Regions from separate parts of the uncultured Megamonas sp. genome, predicted to be linked through region 1. Evidence: a T-box and tRNA genes for the amino acid it is inferred to sense, from the RefSeq annotation. Region 1 holds a T-box; the other regions hold tRNA genes.
What was found. A T-box is a leader RNA that pairs with one kind of tRNA and senses whether it is charged. The one in region 1 lies ahead of leuS (leucine--tRNA ligase), so its partner is inferred to be a tRNA-Leu.

Region 1 (5,337 bases):
AGTCAACGTGACCTGGTGTGTCAATTAAGTTTAATTCATAGATTTCGCCATCTTTTGCTTTATAGTGTAAACGTACAGTCTGAGCTTTAATAGTAATACCACGTTCACGTTCCAAATCCATGTTATCTAAAACTTGAGATTCCATTTCACGTTCAGTGAGCGTGCCTGTATATTCTATTAATCTATCTGCCAAAGTAGATTTACCATGGTCGATATGAGCAATAATCGAAAAATTTCTAATATGTTTTGCGTCCAACGTTGTTCCTCCATTTATTATTTTATTATTATAATTATATCATTTAGTAGAAGTTCCTAGCAATAGTTATACTTTTACCCTAATATATAAATAAAAATAATCACTTTAAACTAAAAAAATAAAAACTAGGGAGAATACTCTTCCTAGTTTTTACTTATAAATCTATATTTTTATCATTTATATTTACATTTATATTTATTAATAGAAAATTATCACATATAAGATTGAATTGTAGAAATCAAGCCATACATAAATGCGATTAAAGCAATTCCTTTGTATACAACTGTACTTTTTATTTGATTACGGAATAACAATAATAATACAGTTGCCATAAATGGTGGACAAATTGTTGTTAATATAGGCACTGCTACTTCAATAATAGTTGTCAATCCTAAATTACAAAGAGAAATACTGATTAATGTATTGATAACAACCCATACAGGATATTTGATTTTCTTATTTGTAAAGTCTTCAAAAAAACAAGCTGTTGAACCAATAAGACCTACAGCTGTTGTCAAACAAGCAAATCCTACAATTACCCCTAAAATAACCATGCCTGTATGGCCCATTAAATGATTAGTTATAGCTACAATAAGCTGTGCTTGATTGAGATTGCTACTGCCTAAAACAATACTAGAAGTTGCTCCTAAATAAGCCAATCCACCATAAATTAAAGATAATAATATACCTGCTACAAGACAAACGCCGATAATTGCCTTTATTTGCGATTTACGATCTACATAACCTTTTAAACGCAAAGTATTGAGCATTACAAGACCAAAACCTGATACAACTAAAATATCCATAGTTTGATATCCTGCAATTATACCATCTTCCGCTACTGTCTGTGATACTGGTGCTGCTATATCACCTATAGGACTGATTATACCTATGATGATTAAAATAAATGTGCAAATAATAAGCACTGGTGTTAAAAACTTACCAATAATATCTACAAATCGCGTAGGGCGAATAGTAAACGCGAATACAATAGCAAAGAACACAATTGAAAACATAAATAATGAAATCTTATCTGTAAATGGTGCAATACTCATTTCAAAAGTTGTTGCTGCCGTTCTAGGTGGTGCAATCAACACCCCTGTACATAATACAGCCGCTACGTTTAAAATCATTCCCGGAACTTTTCCTACGACACTTTCTAAGGCTTTAATGCCACCGCCACCATAAACTATAGTAAATATACCGATACAAGATAAAAATACATCAATAAAAATAAAACATAAAAATCCTGACAACCACTCCGTACCAGAAGTCATTCCCAGGTATGGGGGGAAAATTACATTTCCCGCACCAAAAAACATTGCGAATAATGCAAATCCCGTTACTACTACGTCACTAACTCTAACCTGCATAATAAAATCCTTTCTTTTAATTTAATGTGTTACGATTACAGTCATATTTTTATATTATATAGGCAAAATACAATATATACAACATAAAAAATGTAAATTTGTATATTTTTTTAGTAAATAAAATCTAATCTATTTTATGCAAAATTTATTTATTTTATTATTATTCAATCTTATAAAAATAATCCTTAGCTCTTGCCAAGGATTATTTTTTTATTTTAAATTTAATTTTTAGCTTTTTCTTCATGTTGTTTACAACTAAATAATTTATTCGTTTCTTTTGCTTGACGTGCCAATTCAGATAAAGTAACACTATCTAAATATCCATTAATTACTTTATTTAAACCTAACCAAAATGGCAATACACTACAATAATCAGCTCGTTTACATTTACTATGATCATTTTCGATACAAGCAATCGGAGCCATATCACCTTCAGCAGCACGCAAGATATCACCTGCTGTATATTGCATGCTTGGTTTAGCTAATAAATATCCACCATTATTTCCACGTACACTTTTTACTAATTTAGCTTTTATTAATAATGAAATTATTTGTTCCATATACTTTAAACTTATATTTTGTCTATTGGCAATATCTTTTAATGGTATAGGATTACCTGTCTCATTAACAGTCAAATCAATCATTGTTCGCAAGGCATATCGTCCTTTTGTCGATACCTTCATCAAAATCACCTCATAATTATTTTACTATTGTTTTAGTAGGAAATCAATTTTAATTTATGCTTTATTTTCAATTTTTTAACCAATTTATTTTTCCATTCACCTATAAAATATTAGGTATTAAATTATGAGACTATGTATTTTTTTATTTAAATAGAATTCACCTTCAATTAGCTAAAAATTAACAATGTAACAATATTACTTGACTTTAATATAGTAGCTAAGTATAATGATATTTGTTTATATCAAGTTCAAATCCAATGATACAGAGTAGTAAACTATTTAAAGAGATTTCAGAAAGTAGGCGGTTGATGTGAGCCTATAATCTTGTAGTTGAACTCGCTGTGGAGGAGTGCTAAAGCACCGCTGATCCCGTTAAGATTTTAAAGAGGATAACTTTTTGTTATCAATCAGGGTGGTACCGCGATAATTCGTCCCTGGCATTTTGCCAGGGACTTTTTTAATGTCCAAAAACAGTATAGGAGTGTTAATTTTATGGAAAAATATTGTCCTCAATCCATTGAAAAAAAATGGCAAAAAATCTGGGACGAAACTAAAGCTTACCAGATTAATATGGACCCTAACAAACCAAAATATTATGTACTTGAAATGTTCCCTTACCCATCTGGTAATTTACATATGGGACATGTTCGCAATTACTCTATCGGTGATGTTATTGCTCGTTATAAAACTATGAATGGTTTCAACGTTCTTCATCCAATGGGCTTTGACGCATTTGGTATGCCTGCAGAAAATGCTGCTATCAAACATGGCATCAGTCCTTCTGATTGGACAGAAGACAATATGGCAAATATGACTCGTCAACAAAAAGAAATGGGCCTTTCTTATGACTGGGATAGAAAAGTCGCTACTTGTCATGAAGATTATTACAAATGGACTCAATGGCTCTTTGAATTATTCTATAAAAAAGGTTTAGCTTATAAGAAAAAAGCTTCTGCTAACTGGTGTGAAACTTGTCACACAGTACTTGCTAATGAACAAGTTATTGATGGCAAATGTTGGCGTTGTGATAATACTGTAGTGAAAAAAGACCTCGAACAATGGTTCTTAAAAATTACAGATTATGCTGATGTTTTATTAAAGGACCTCGATAAACTCAAAGGCTGGCCAAACCGCGTAAAAATCATGCAGGATAACTGGATTGGTCGTAGTGAAGGTGCTGAATTTAGCTTTGATGTACCTGAATATAATGAAAAAATTCCTGTTTATACAACTCGCCCAGATACTGTATTTGGTGTATCTTACGTTGTACTTGCAGCAGAACATCCACTTGTAAAAAAATTCATCAAAGGTAAAGAAAATGAACAAGAAATCTTAAAATTCATCGAAGAAGTTCATAACATGAATGAAATCGAACGTACTTCTAGTGAATCTGAGAAAAAAGGTATGTTCACTGGTGTTTATGCTATCAATCCATTTAACGGTGAAAAAGTTCCTGTATGGGTAACAAACTATGTACTCTTTGAATATGGTACTGGTGCTGTCATGGGTGTTCCAACTCATGATGAACGTGACTTTATGTTCGCTAAAAAATACAATTTACCAATGAAAATTGTTATTCAAAATAAAGAACATAATTTAACTCTTGAAACTATGGAAAATGCTTACGTTGAAGATGGCGAACTCATCGAATCTGGTCAATTTACAGGTATGAACAACCGTAAAGCTATCACTGCTATGATTGATTGGCTCGAAGAAAACAATCTCGGCAAACGTCGTGTAAATTATCGTTTACGTGATTGGCTCATCTCCCGTCAACGCTATTGGGGTGCTCCAATTCCTATTATTTACTGCCCTCATTGCGGTGAAGTACTCGTTCCTGAAGAACAATTACCTGTAAAATTACCAAAAGATGTAAAATTCGAAACTGGTGCCACTTCTCCACTTGCTCAAGCTGAAGATTTCGTAAATTGCACATGTCCAAAATGCGGTGCTCCTGCAAAACGCGAAACAGATACTATGGATACATTCATCTGTTCTTCCTGGTATTATATGCGTTATTCTGATCCACATAATGATAAAGCTCCATTTAGCAAAGATGCTATCAATTATTGGCTCCCTGTTGACCAATATATCGGTGGTATTGAACATGCTATCTTACACTTATTATATTCCCGTTTCTTCACCAAAGTATTAAAAGATGCAGGTCTTGTAGAATTCGACGAACCATTTACAAATCTTTTAACTCAAGGTATGGTTATCAAAGATGGTTCCAAAATGAGCAAATCTAAAGGAAACGTAGTATCTCCTGAAGAAATCATCAAAAAATATGGTGCTGATACAGCTCGTCTCTTCATCTTATTTGCTGCACCACCAGAACGTGACCTTGAATGGAGTGACCAAGGTGTTGAAGGTGCTTGGCGTTTCATTCAGCGTGTATGGAGAATTGTTCTTTCTTATGCTGATAAAATCAAAGAAAATCCTGCTTTTGATGTAACTGCACTCACTAAAGAAGAAAAAGAATTATTCCGTATTTTAAATGTTACTATTGAAAAAGTAACTGAAGATATCGGTACTCGCGGTACATTCAATACTGCAATTAGCTCCATCATGGAACTTGTAAATGCTTTCTACACATTCAAAGATGGCAACTTAAATGCAGGTCTTGCTCGTGAAGTAGTTGTTAACTTAATTAAACTCTTAGCACCATTTGCTCCACATGTTACTGAAGAACTCTGGCAACAAATCGGTCAAGAAGGCAGTGTACATCATACTACATGGCCAACATTTGATCCTAAAGCTACTATTGCTGATGAAGTTGAAGTTGTTGTTCAAATCAATGGTAAATTACGTAGCAAAATAATGGTTTCTTCTTCTGCAACTCGCGAAAAACAACAAGAAATCGCTCTTGCTGATGAAAAAATCAAAGGCTTAATTGAAGGTAAAACTATCGTTAAAGTAATCAGCGTTCCTAAAAAACTTGTTAATATCGTTGTTAAAGGTTAATATTAACTCATAAAAAATAAGCTATAGCAGAAATTGCTATAGCTTATTTTTATTTATTTTT
Region 2 (5,337 bases), on a different contig from region 1:
ACCTCATACAGATACAAATATCAACACACCAGATCCTGCTAATACAATCAGCCCAACAATAGATTCTAGTGACGATTATATTCAAACACCAGAAGAATTTGTTACTAATGTAGTTGACCCATTAAGCACAGCTAGTGAACAAATAACACCAGCTGATATAAGCGATGATGGTACAAATCATGTCGACAATTTAGATAATAACTCCGACTCCACTGCAGCACAGGAAATAGAACCTTCAACTGATGAAGATATTTCTTCAGATAATAATGGTGATGATTCTAGTATTTCAGATACTTTCAGCAATTTATTTGATGATTTATGGTAAATAAATTTAATTAAAATATTTTTAAAGGAGTTTTCATATGAATAAACATTTTAAATCTCCCAAATTAATATTACTAATAATAACATTATCTTTAATGAGTATATTAATTGCTGGTTGCGGTGATGATAAATACGTACAATCTGTAAAAAATGGAACAATGTATATGGCTCCTAATGTTCCTGTAGGTAAAGCTTTTGATCAGTTCTTTAAAAATGGCAAATGGAAATCTTTCGTTTCCGATAAAAATGATCGTATTGTTGAATTTACTGGTGATTGCAACTGGAACAATAAACCCGCAAAATTAACTGCTCAATTTAAATTATATAAAGATAATAGTTTTGAACTAGCGTATTTAGATATAAATGGCAATCCTACAACTGTTTTAGATGGATTAGATATCATGCAAAAAATACTACATCAATATAGAGCAAAATAAAATATAAATACTGTAGGTGTAAACAATGGAAAGTGTATTAAAATCATTATTTAAACATGAATTAAAAGTTATTTTAGCTCCTTATACCGATATTATTGTTATTCTATTTATAATAGGTCTTATCGGCTATGCTATTTATTATTTTTATAATAAAACTAATACAAAAGAAATAAAAAATAGTGATATTAACAATAATAATATAAATATTCCCTTAAAATGCCCTAATTGTGGTTTAGAAGTCTCTCCAGAAGATAAATTTTGTTTAAAATGTGGAACAGCTTTAACATCAAAAACCATACCATCATCAAAATAATGATAATAGCTTAAATTATTATATTAATAAAAAACTAAAATAACTTATTTTTACATTCATAACCAAATCATAATATGACATTTCTTATTAATTATTCAAAAAAAGAGGTAATTTATCTCTTTTTATTTTTTGTATAAAAATGTACTTATAGTGTCAATATCAGCCCTTATAAGAATGGTATTTTTATATTAAATGCGTTATGGTAAATTTGATAGAATTAATATTTTTAAGGGAGATGAAAATCATGGCAAAATTTTGTCCAAAATGCGGAACAAAATTAAATGATGATGCAATTTTTTGTGGTTCTTGCGGATATAAAATCCCAGAAAATGATGCTAATAATACTGTAGTTCAAACAGAAAATAATATTCATCAAGAAACTTCTGCAGAAAAAATACTAAATACAAATAATTTAAATAATGATGATATTTATATCACAGACAAAACCTTTGCAAATATGTTTTTCAAAAAAGATGGTCGTTTAAATAGATGGCGTTACTTTAAACGTATGCTATTAGTATCTATCATAAGATTTATAATCATAATCGGACTTGTTATTATTATGGCTGATGATTTTGGAAATACCTCAACAGGTGAAGATGTTTTTATCACCATAGTGTCACTTTGCTTTTTAATTCCAGAATATTTTCTAACTGTTAGACGACTTAAAGATTTAAACACTAAAGATTTATCTTGGGCATATTGGTTAGCCGGTGTAGATGCCTTATATATTATTTTTGGCGATTCAATGACCAACACAAATTCAATGACTAGTATATTTAAAACATATTTTATTTTAATTGTATATTTAGGTATCTTTTTATATCTATTATTAAAAAAAGGCACACAAGGAAAAAATCAATATGGAGCTGATCCATTAGGAATAACTGATAAAAATAAATAAAAATCAAGAAAGGATTTTCTTTTATGGGAGAAAAAATAGAATTAATATTTATATTTATCTTAACAATCGTTCTTACCATAGCAGTTTATGCTTGGTGGAACAGAAGATACACTATGGTAACCACCGGTGGCATCGAAGGGCGTGCCCAAGCACACTTTTCCAATTTATTAACTGTATTAATCGTATGCTTTGGCATAAGCTTATTTTTAGTACATGGCATTTTTAAAATATTAAGTTCGGAAATATTTTGGTTTATACTAATCGCCATCATTGGATTATATTTTTTCTTATCAAAAGACGATAAGAAAAAACTTCTTGAAAGTTTAGAAAAAAATGATCAATATCTAAAACAAATCATATATTATATGCCAGATGATAAAGGAGTAGAAGCTGAAGCCATAATATTTTATGATACAAATAATTATAATCAAAATGGAGTAAATGGCACATACTTTGAATTTTTTAAAGAAGATACTAAAAAAGAAAATATTTCAAGTGTATCTTATAAACATATAGTTTTTAAAAATGAAAACTCAGAAGATTATTGTTATATATTTGAACCAATAAAAGAATTAAATTTTCAGCCAGAAAAATATGATTTAAATAAATATACTTCAGATTATATAAGTAATATACTTACACTTTGTAAAGATAAAACTAATTCTTCAAATGATATTATTTATCTAAGTAAACACGTAAAATTCAATCCTAATTCTAATGCAATAGTAGCTTTGCAATATAATTTTATCAAAAACAATATTTTATCTACAACAAATAACGAATGGATATGTCCTAATTGTGGTCAAATAAATAATGATTTGTTTTGTGCTAAATGTGGGCAAAAAAATATTAAATAATATAAATTTTTATTCTAAACGACAAAAAAGGCTTTACGGAAAACCCGTAAAGCCTTGATTTTACTAGTGGTGCCGAAGGCCGGACTCGAACCGGCACGTAGGGGACTACGCTTGATTTTGAGTCAAGTGCGTCTGCCAATTCCGCCACTTCGGCATGCTGTGTTAAACAACATTAATATTATATCATTCTATAAATATACTGTCAATATAAATTATCGACTTAACTTAATTAAATATATCTATTATAATATTGATATATTTTAATATGAAAGGAATTTTTTATGTCTTTAAAATCCATTTTTTTCACTTTAATAATTTTTCTATCTTGTATTATTTACTTACCTTCCATAAGTTATGCTCAAAATAATGCAAATACCCAAAATACCACAACGAATACTACTACTTATTTACATTTACCAGAAAAAACTACCATGCAAATAATAAATATAGATAATTTAGACAGTAAAACTAATCATAAATACGATTTAATTAACTTCCGTCTTCACCAAGATTTAGTTGTTAACAACGAAATCATTTTGCCTAAAGATACAAAACTACAAGGTATGATTACTAAAATTCATGGCAGTAGATTACTTGGTGAAAGTGCCATTATCCGCATAAAATTAAATAAGATCACCTTAGCTGATGGCAGTATTTTAGAATTTCCTTGCGATTTAAAATTAAAAGGTGGCAAAAATTATGCTAATATCGCAAGTAGTATTATCGTTCCTTTTTCAGGACTATTATTTAAAGGAAAAGAAGTTTCTTGTCCATCTGGTAGCATAATCGAATACAGTTTTAAAGAATAAAAAATGGCAATAGGCTCATGAAATAAAGTCTATTGCCGTTTTATTTAAATATCTAATTCCAAACTAACTGGACAATGGTCACTGCCAAAAAATTCATTGTGAATGCCAGCTTCTTTTATATTTGCTTCAATATCTTTAGATACAATAAAATAATCAATTCTCCATCCAGCATTATTTTCACGGGCTTTTCGCATATATGACCACCATGAATAAATGCTTGTTTTATCCGGATAAAGATAGCGGAAAGTATCAACAAAACCTGCTTGTAATAATTCAGTCATTTTACTGCGTTCTTCATCTGTAAAACCTGCACTACGGCGATTTGTCTTAGGATTTTTTAAATCAATCTCTTTATGAGCAACATTTAAATCTCCACACATCACGACAGGTTTTTGCTTATTTAATTCAACTAAATAATTGCGAAAAGCATCTTCCCACTCCATGCGATAGTTTAGGCGTTCCAATTCTCGCTTAGAATTTGGTGTATATACGCAAACCATAAAGAATTTATCAAATTCTAAAGTGATTACACGACCTTCGTGGTCATGTTCTTCTATACCTAAGCCATAGCTTACATTTAACGGCTCTACTTTAGTAAAAATAGCTGTACCTGAATAACCCTTTTTTTCTGCACTATTCCAATACTGCTTATATCCAGGTAAATCTAATTCTAATTGATGAGGTTGCATTTTTGTTTCTTGTAAACAAAAAATATCTGCATCTAAAGTTTGAAAAGTCTCCATAAAACCTTTATTCATACAAGCACGAAGACCATTTACATTCCAAGAAACAAATTTCATAAATCATGCCTCCTGTTTTGCCATTTGTGCCAAAATATTAGCAATAGCTCCAAACTCTTCCATAGTCAAAGTTTCTCCACGACGAGTTGCTTCTATTCCAGCTTTATCTAATACATCACCAATGATATTTTTATCTACACCCATGGATTTTAGAGCATTATTTAAAGTCTTACGGCGTTGACCAAAAGCTGCTTTTACTACTCTAAAGAACATCTTTTCATCAATAAGCTCTACAGCCGGAGTCTGTCTGACTTTACAATTCACCACTACAGAATCCACTTCTGGAGGTGGCATAAAAGAACGTGGTGGTACATATAAAGCGATTTCAGGCACTGTATAATACTGCACTGCTACAGATAAAGCACCATATGTTTTACCGCCCGGCTGTGCTGCCATACGTTCTGCTACTTCTTTTTGTACCATTACTACAATATCTGTTATTGGCAAATGTTTTTCGAGCAAAGCCATGATAATTGGTGTAGTAATATAATATGGCAAATTAGCTACTACTTTAAATGGTTTATCACCCATGATTTCTGGAATATTTACTTTTAAAATATCTCCTTGAATAACACGCACATTGTCATAAGCATCTAAAGTATGTGCTAAAACTTCTGGCAATCTTTTATCTAATTCGACACAAGTAACCTCTGCTCCAGTTTCAGCTAAAGCTTGAGTCAAAGTACCGATACCTGGACCGATTTCTAATACTCTATCATTTTCCTGTACATTTGCTGCATCTACAATGCCCTGTACAATATTAGCATCTATTAAAAAGTTTTGACCTAAGCGTTTGCTCATATGAATGCCAAAACGCTGTAAAATATATCTTGTAACCTTCTTATTAGCAATAGTAGGTTGCTTCATTAATTAAAATTCCTCCAATTTTTATT
Region 3 (5,337 bases), on a different contig from region 1:
TCATATATATTTTTTTGCTCAGTTTGCTTATAGCCCCAATCATATAAAAATCCTACTACATTTATTTCTAAAGACTTTTGTACCATCTCATAAAGAAAATATATCGGTGCTACATTTTCCTGTTCTAATATACTTTCTTTCTCATTTTCTACAATTACCTTTATCAATAATGTTTTTTTGGCATATTCTCGCCATGATATATATCCCAATTTTTCATATCGTCCAACGAAAATATCTAAATATAACTTATAATCATCAACTGAACAATTTTCATATTTTTTTATATTACCTTTATCACCAACTAAACCAAAATGTTTAATTATTCTATTATCTTCAAACCAACATTCTACATAAGAAAAATCTTGATCCTTCTTATACAAAGTCAAAGCAAGTTTTTCCACTTGCTCATCAGTTCGCACATTTTTTAATTTAATCTCACTATAATTTTTCTTATCGTCTACACTTATTTTATAATCAACTAATGATAGATTTTTTTCATCATTATAATATGATAATTTTACTTCATAATCTCTACTTATCTCTATTTCCCGTAAATCATAAACTATATTATATTTACTACAAGTCAATAAATTATTTTTAATGTCTGTATACTCTTTTCTTAACCAATCAAAATCAATCTTTGATAGCATCGCTCTATTCATCATAAAAATTATTTTTACGATGTTACTTTCTATATTCACAAAACAACTACAATAAGGCTTGTCTTCCTGCCAATCAAAACCATTTAAAAAATTTTTTATTTCTTGCAAAGAATTTTCATAACATATCACACCATCTACAGCCTGCATTTTTTCTTTTAAATGCTGTTTATTCATCTTATTATCATGAAAAATCTTATCATCTTCTGGCTTTATGTAGTGACACATCATTTTTTCTAAACTACAATTTTCTTCAATTTCTTTTCGTAAGACATTAAATTCATAATCATCTGGTACTAAAGCTAAGCCTTTTTTTATCGAAAGTTTTGCTTCTTCTTTTTGTCCAAAATGATATTGCAATTTAGCTAAATTCAGCCAACCCCATGGATAATCTTCCTCTTCTTGTACACCTTTTTTTGCATATACATAAGCTTTTTCTAAGTCACTACAATAAATCAAAGCTACTGAATAACGATAATACCAAGCACCTGAACCTTGAGCATTTTTTTCTGAATAAGGCATCCAATTAATCACTTTATAATAATATTCGTATATATCAATATTATTTCCCGCATACGCATACCATAGTGCAATGTCTAAATCTTCTCTAGCTTCGTCTAACGTAAATAATTTTTGTTTTACACCTTTTTTAACAAAATCTTCTAAATAATAAAAAATCTTGTAAAAGTATCCATCAGCCCATGACTCTAAAATATCAATATCTTCTTTAGTCAATAATGATTTTCTCTCCATATTTCCACCTTCTTTATTGGCTACTATATTTATATTTTACCACAAAAAAAGAGTTATAACGAAATAAAAAATCGTTATAACTCTGTTTACTTTATTTTAACGAATGAAATTTGTCATTATTTTAGCTTCTGTTTCTGGAATTTGTACACCAGCATTTTTACCAGCTTCAATACATTTTAAAAGCCATGCCATATTATTGCCTAAAACACGCATAATTTGCATACCTTCTTCATCTTTTTTCACTTCTTCTGGTGTATTTCCATGTACCATAGTCCAATAATTTGCAGAAACAATTGGCATTTGATGATAAGTAAAATATTTGAAAAGTACATCTAAAGTTGCTGTTGTACCAGCACGTCTAGCGGAAGCAACTGCTGCTGCTGGTTTGTGTAACAAATCTTTACCTGCTAAACTAGAAAGTTTATCCATAAATGAAATAATTTCACCAGATGGAGATGCCCAATAAACAGGAGAACCCACTACTAATCCATCTGCAGTTTTTACTTTTTCAGCAACTGCTTTCACATTTTCTGTTTCTGGCACTGCATGAATTATTTCTGTCTGAATACCTTGTTTTTCTAAAGTCTGTGCTACTTCGCTAAGAGCTGTATATGTACAACCTTTTTCACGTCTACTGCCATTTAATAATAAAACTTTCATTGAAATTCAACCTCTCTTATTAGAAATAAATCCTATCTAAATTATATGCTTATAATCAAAAATAATCAATAATACCTCTAAGTTACAATTTTATTTATTAAATTAATATAATTCTATAACTTATCTAAAAAACAAAAAAGGCTTTACAGAAAATCTGTAAAGCCTATAATCTCAAATGGTGCGGAAGACAGGACTTGAACCTGCACGCCGAAAGACACTAGATCCTAAGTCTAGCGCGTCTGCCAATTCCGCCACTTCCGCATTTGGCACTCGCGTCGAATGCGAGATTTATTATATCACTATAAAATGTTTTTTGTCAACACTTTTTTATAAATTTTTATGATTTAAATATTTTTGCTTCTAAACCTATTTTTTTTAATAAACTCTCCATATTATTTACACCTACAGTTCTACCAGCAACTAAAGGGATTTTTGCACAGACCTTTGCATCATCTAGAGCATCATGATGTTTAAATTGTATCTGAAAAAATTCTCCCAATGTATTCAATTTATGATTTGGCAATTGTGGCCATACTTTTCTAGCAATTTGAACAGTACATGCTGTTTTAAACTGTGGTTTAGCTAAATTATACTTCCAAATGCAACTGCGTAATACGCCCATATCAAAAAAAGCATTATGTGCTATAACTATTCGATTATCTAAATACATACGTAAATCTCTCCATATATCTGCAAAAGTAGGTGCATTTTCTACCATTTGCGGAGTAATGCCATGTATTTTTATATTACCTTCTTCAAAAATCATTTCTGGCGGTTTTATAAGTGAATTATAACTATCCACCATTCTTCCATTTTCAATAACTACTACAGCTACACTACAAGCACTATCGCGATTTTTATTAGCTGTCTCAAAATCTATACTTGTAAAATTCATTAAACTCATTTTTTACCTCTAAAAATTTTATAATCTATATTTGAATATAAATTATAACAAAAAATTTTTCTAAAAAAAATAGATTGATTTAAAGTCATCATCAACTGACTATTAAATCAATCTATTTAAATTTATTATTTATTGCGTTTTTCTATCAAATATTCATCAATAGCTTTAGCAGCTTTTTTACCTGCACCCATAGCCAAAATAACAGTTGCAGCTCCTGTTACAATATCACCACCAGCAAAGACACCTTCTTTTGTAGTTTTTCCTGTTTCTTCATCGGCTACGATATTACCTCGTTTATTTGTCTGCATATCTGGAGTAGTTGACTGTATCAATGGATTTGGTCCTTGGCCAATAGCTATAACTACAGTATCTACATCAATATCAAATTCTGAATTAGGTATTTCTACAGGACGTCTACGACCTGAAGCATCTGGCTCTCCTAATTCCATTTTTATACAGCGAATAGTTTTTACATATCCTTTTTCATCACCTAAGATAGCTACAGGATTATTCAATAATTTAAATTCTATGCCTTCTTGTTTTGCATGTTCTACTTCTTCACGTCTTGCTGGTAATTCTTTTTCACTTCTACGATAAACAATATACACTTTTTCCGCACCTAAACGCAAAGCTGTTCGTGCTGAATCCATAGCTACATTACCGCCACCTACTACAGCTACTCTTTTCCCTACATTGATAGGAGTAGCATACTCTGGAAAACGATATGCTTTCATTAAATTACATCTTGTCAAAAATTCATTTGAAGAATATACTCCATTTAAATTTTCACCAGGAATATTCATAAAATGAGGTAATCCTGCTCCTGTAGCAATAAATACAGCATCAAATTTAAATTCTTGCATGAGTTCATCAACTGTAAACAATTTACCTACTACAGAATTTACTTCTATTTTTACACCCATCTTACGTAAATTATCAATTTCTGGTTTTACAACCTTATCTTTTGGTAAACGAAATTCAGGAATACCATAAGATAATACTCCACCTGGTGTATGTAAAGCTTCAAAGATCGTCACTTGATAGCCTTTTTTGGCTAAGTCACCAGCACAAGCCAATCCTGCTGGACCTGAACCGATAATTGCTACTTTTTGGGCATCATCTTTTACTGTCTTTTCTATTTTTTCATCACAATTTTGCATGCAATAATCAGCTACAAATCTTTCTAATCGACCTATCCCTACAGGTTCGCCTTTTATTCCCATTACACAATATTTCTCACATTGATTTTCTTGAGGACAAACGCGTCCACAAATAGCAGGCAGACTACTAGCTTCTTTGATTTTTGCATTTGCTCCTTCAAAATCTTTTTCTTTTATTTTAGCGATAAAAGCTGGTATATCGATATCTACAGGACAGCCTTTTCTGCAATGTGGTACCTTACAATGAAGACAACGATTGGCTTCTGCTAGGGCTAATTCTTCTGTATATCCTAAAGCTACTTCATCAAAATTATTTCTACGAATATCGGCATCTTGTTCTGGCATTTCGTGTTTTTGCATTACTAAAGGCATATTATTTTTCCTCCATTTCTTCAACTTTTTTAGCTAAACGGCAAACATGATCTTTTTCTACCTCTTCTTTAGGTCTATACATACGCTGTCTTTCCATCAAGTTCACAAAATCTACTAAATGCCCATCAAATTCTGGCCCATCTACACAAGCAAATTTTGTTTCATCACCAACTTGAACACGGCAACCTCCGCACATTCCCGTACCATCTACCATTATAGGATTTAAACTAACAATAGTTTTAATATTATATGGTCTAGTTGTATCAGCTACAGTTTTCATCATGATGACAGGTCCAATAGCTACTACTTCAGCGATATCAATTCCTTTATCAATTAATTGCTGTAGAGCTGTTGTAACAAAACCTTTTATACCATAAGAGCCATCATCTGTAGTAACAATGACTTCATCAGATATTTTTTCCATTTCATCTTTTAAAATTAAAATATCTTTATTTTTTGCTCCCATAATCGTTATTACATGATTGCCCACTTGTTTCATTTTTCTAGCAATAGGATAAATTGGAGCAACACCTATACCACCACCTATGCAAACTACAGTTCCCATATCAGGTCTAATATCTGTTTTCTTACCCAAAGGACCAACTAAATCTAAAATACTATCACCTTCATTTAATGATGCTAATACAGTAGTTGAAGCACCTATCACCATGAAGATAATATCTATTGTCCCTTTTTCTCTATCAAAATCGGCAATAGTGAGCGGTATACGTTCGCCATATTCATTAACTCTCAATACTACAAATTGCCCTGGCTCTGCTTTTCTTGCTATCAATGGGGCCTCTAAAGTAAATTGCAATATATTTTCGTG

Region 2: it has a tRNA-Leu gene. The T-box ahead of leuS (leucine--tRNA ligase) is inferred to sense a tRNA for this amino acid. The anticodon was not compared.
Region 3: it has a tRNA-Leu gene. The T-box ahead of leuS (leucine--tRNA ligase) is inferred to sense a tRNA for this amino acid. The anticodon was not compared.

What each region holds. Positions count from the first base shown of each region.
Region 1 is NZ_CAUBSM010000007.1:41,445-46,781, forward strand. Features, by position in the region: gene lepA (translation elongation factor 4) at 1-256, opposite strand, end outside; gene brnQ (branched-chain amino acid transport system II carrier protein) at 469-1,629, opposite strand; gene Q5I67_RS06825 (Rrf2 family transcriptional regulator) at 1,851-2,312, opposite strand; T-box leader at 2,561-2,751, shown strand; gene leuS (leucine--tRNA ligase) at 2,805-5,276, shown strand; gene Q5I67_RS06835 (PepSY domain-containing protein) at 5,326-5,337, opposite strand, start outside.
Region 2 is NZ_CAUBSM010000001.1:235,893-241,229, forward strand. Features, by position in the region: gene Q5I67_RS01140 (zinc ribbon domain-containing protein) at 1-325, shown strand, start outside; gene Q5I67_RS01145 (hypothetical protein) at 363-761, shown strand; gene Q5I67_RS01150 (zinc ribbon domain-containing protein) at 787-1,074, shown strand; gene Q5I67_RS01155 (DUF805 domain-containing protein) at 1,319-1,978, shown strand; gene Q5I67_RS01160 (hypothetical protein) at 2,002-2,835, shown strand; tRNA gene Q5I67_RS01165 (tRNA-Leu) at 2,903-2,989, opposite strand; gene Q5I67_RS01170 (hypothetical protein) at 3,117-3,644, shown strand; gene Q5I67_RS01175 (exodeoxyribonuclease III) at 3,689-4,444, opposite strand; gene rsmA (16S rRNA (adenine(1518)-N(6)/adenine(1519)-N(6))-dimethyltransferase RsmA) at 4,448-5,311, opposite strand; gene rnmV (ribonuclease M5) at 5,336-5,337, opposite strand, start outside.
Region 3 is NZ_CAUBSM010000013.1:23,145-28,481, forward strand. Features, by position in the region: gene Q5I67_RS08900 (tetratricopeptide repeat protein) at 1-1,412, opposite strand, end outside; gene Q5I67_RS08905 (flavodoxin family protein) at 1,509-2,072, opposite strand; tRNA gene Q5I67_RS08910 (tRNA-Leu) at 2,249-2,333, opposite strand; gene Q5I67_RS08915 (3'-5' exonuclease) at 2,410-2,976, opposite strand; gene gltA (NADPH-dependent glutamate synthase) at 3,102-4,508, opposite strand; gene Q5I67_RS08925 (sulfide/dihydroorotate dehydrogenase-like FAD/NAD-binding protein) at 4,510-5,337, opposite strand, start outside.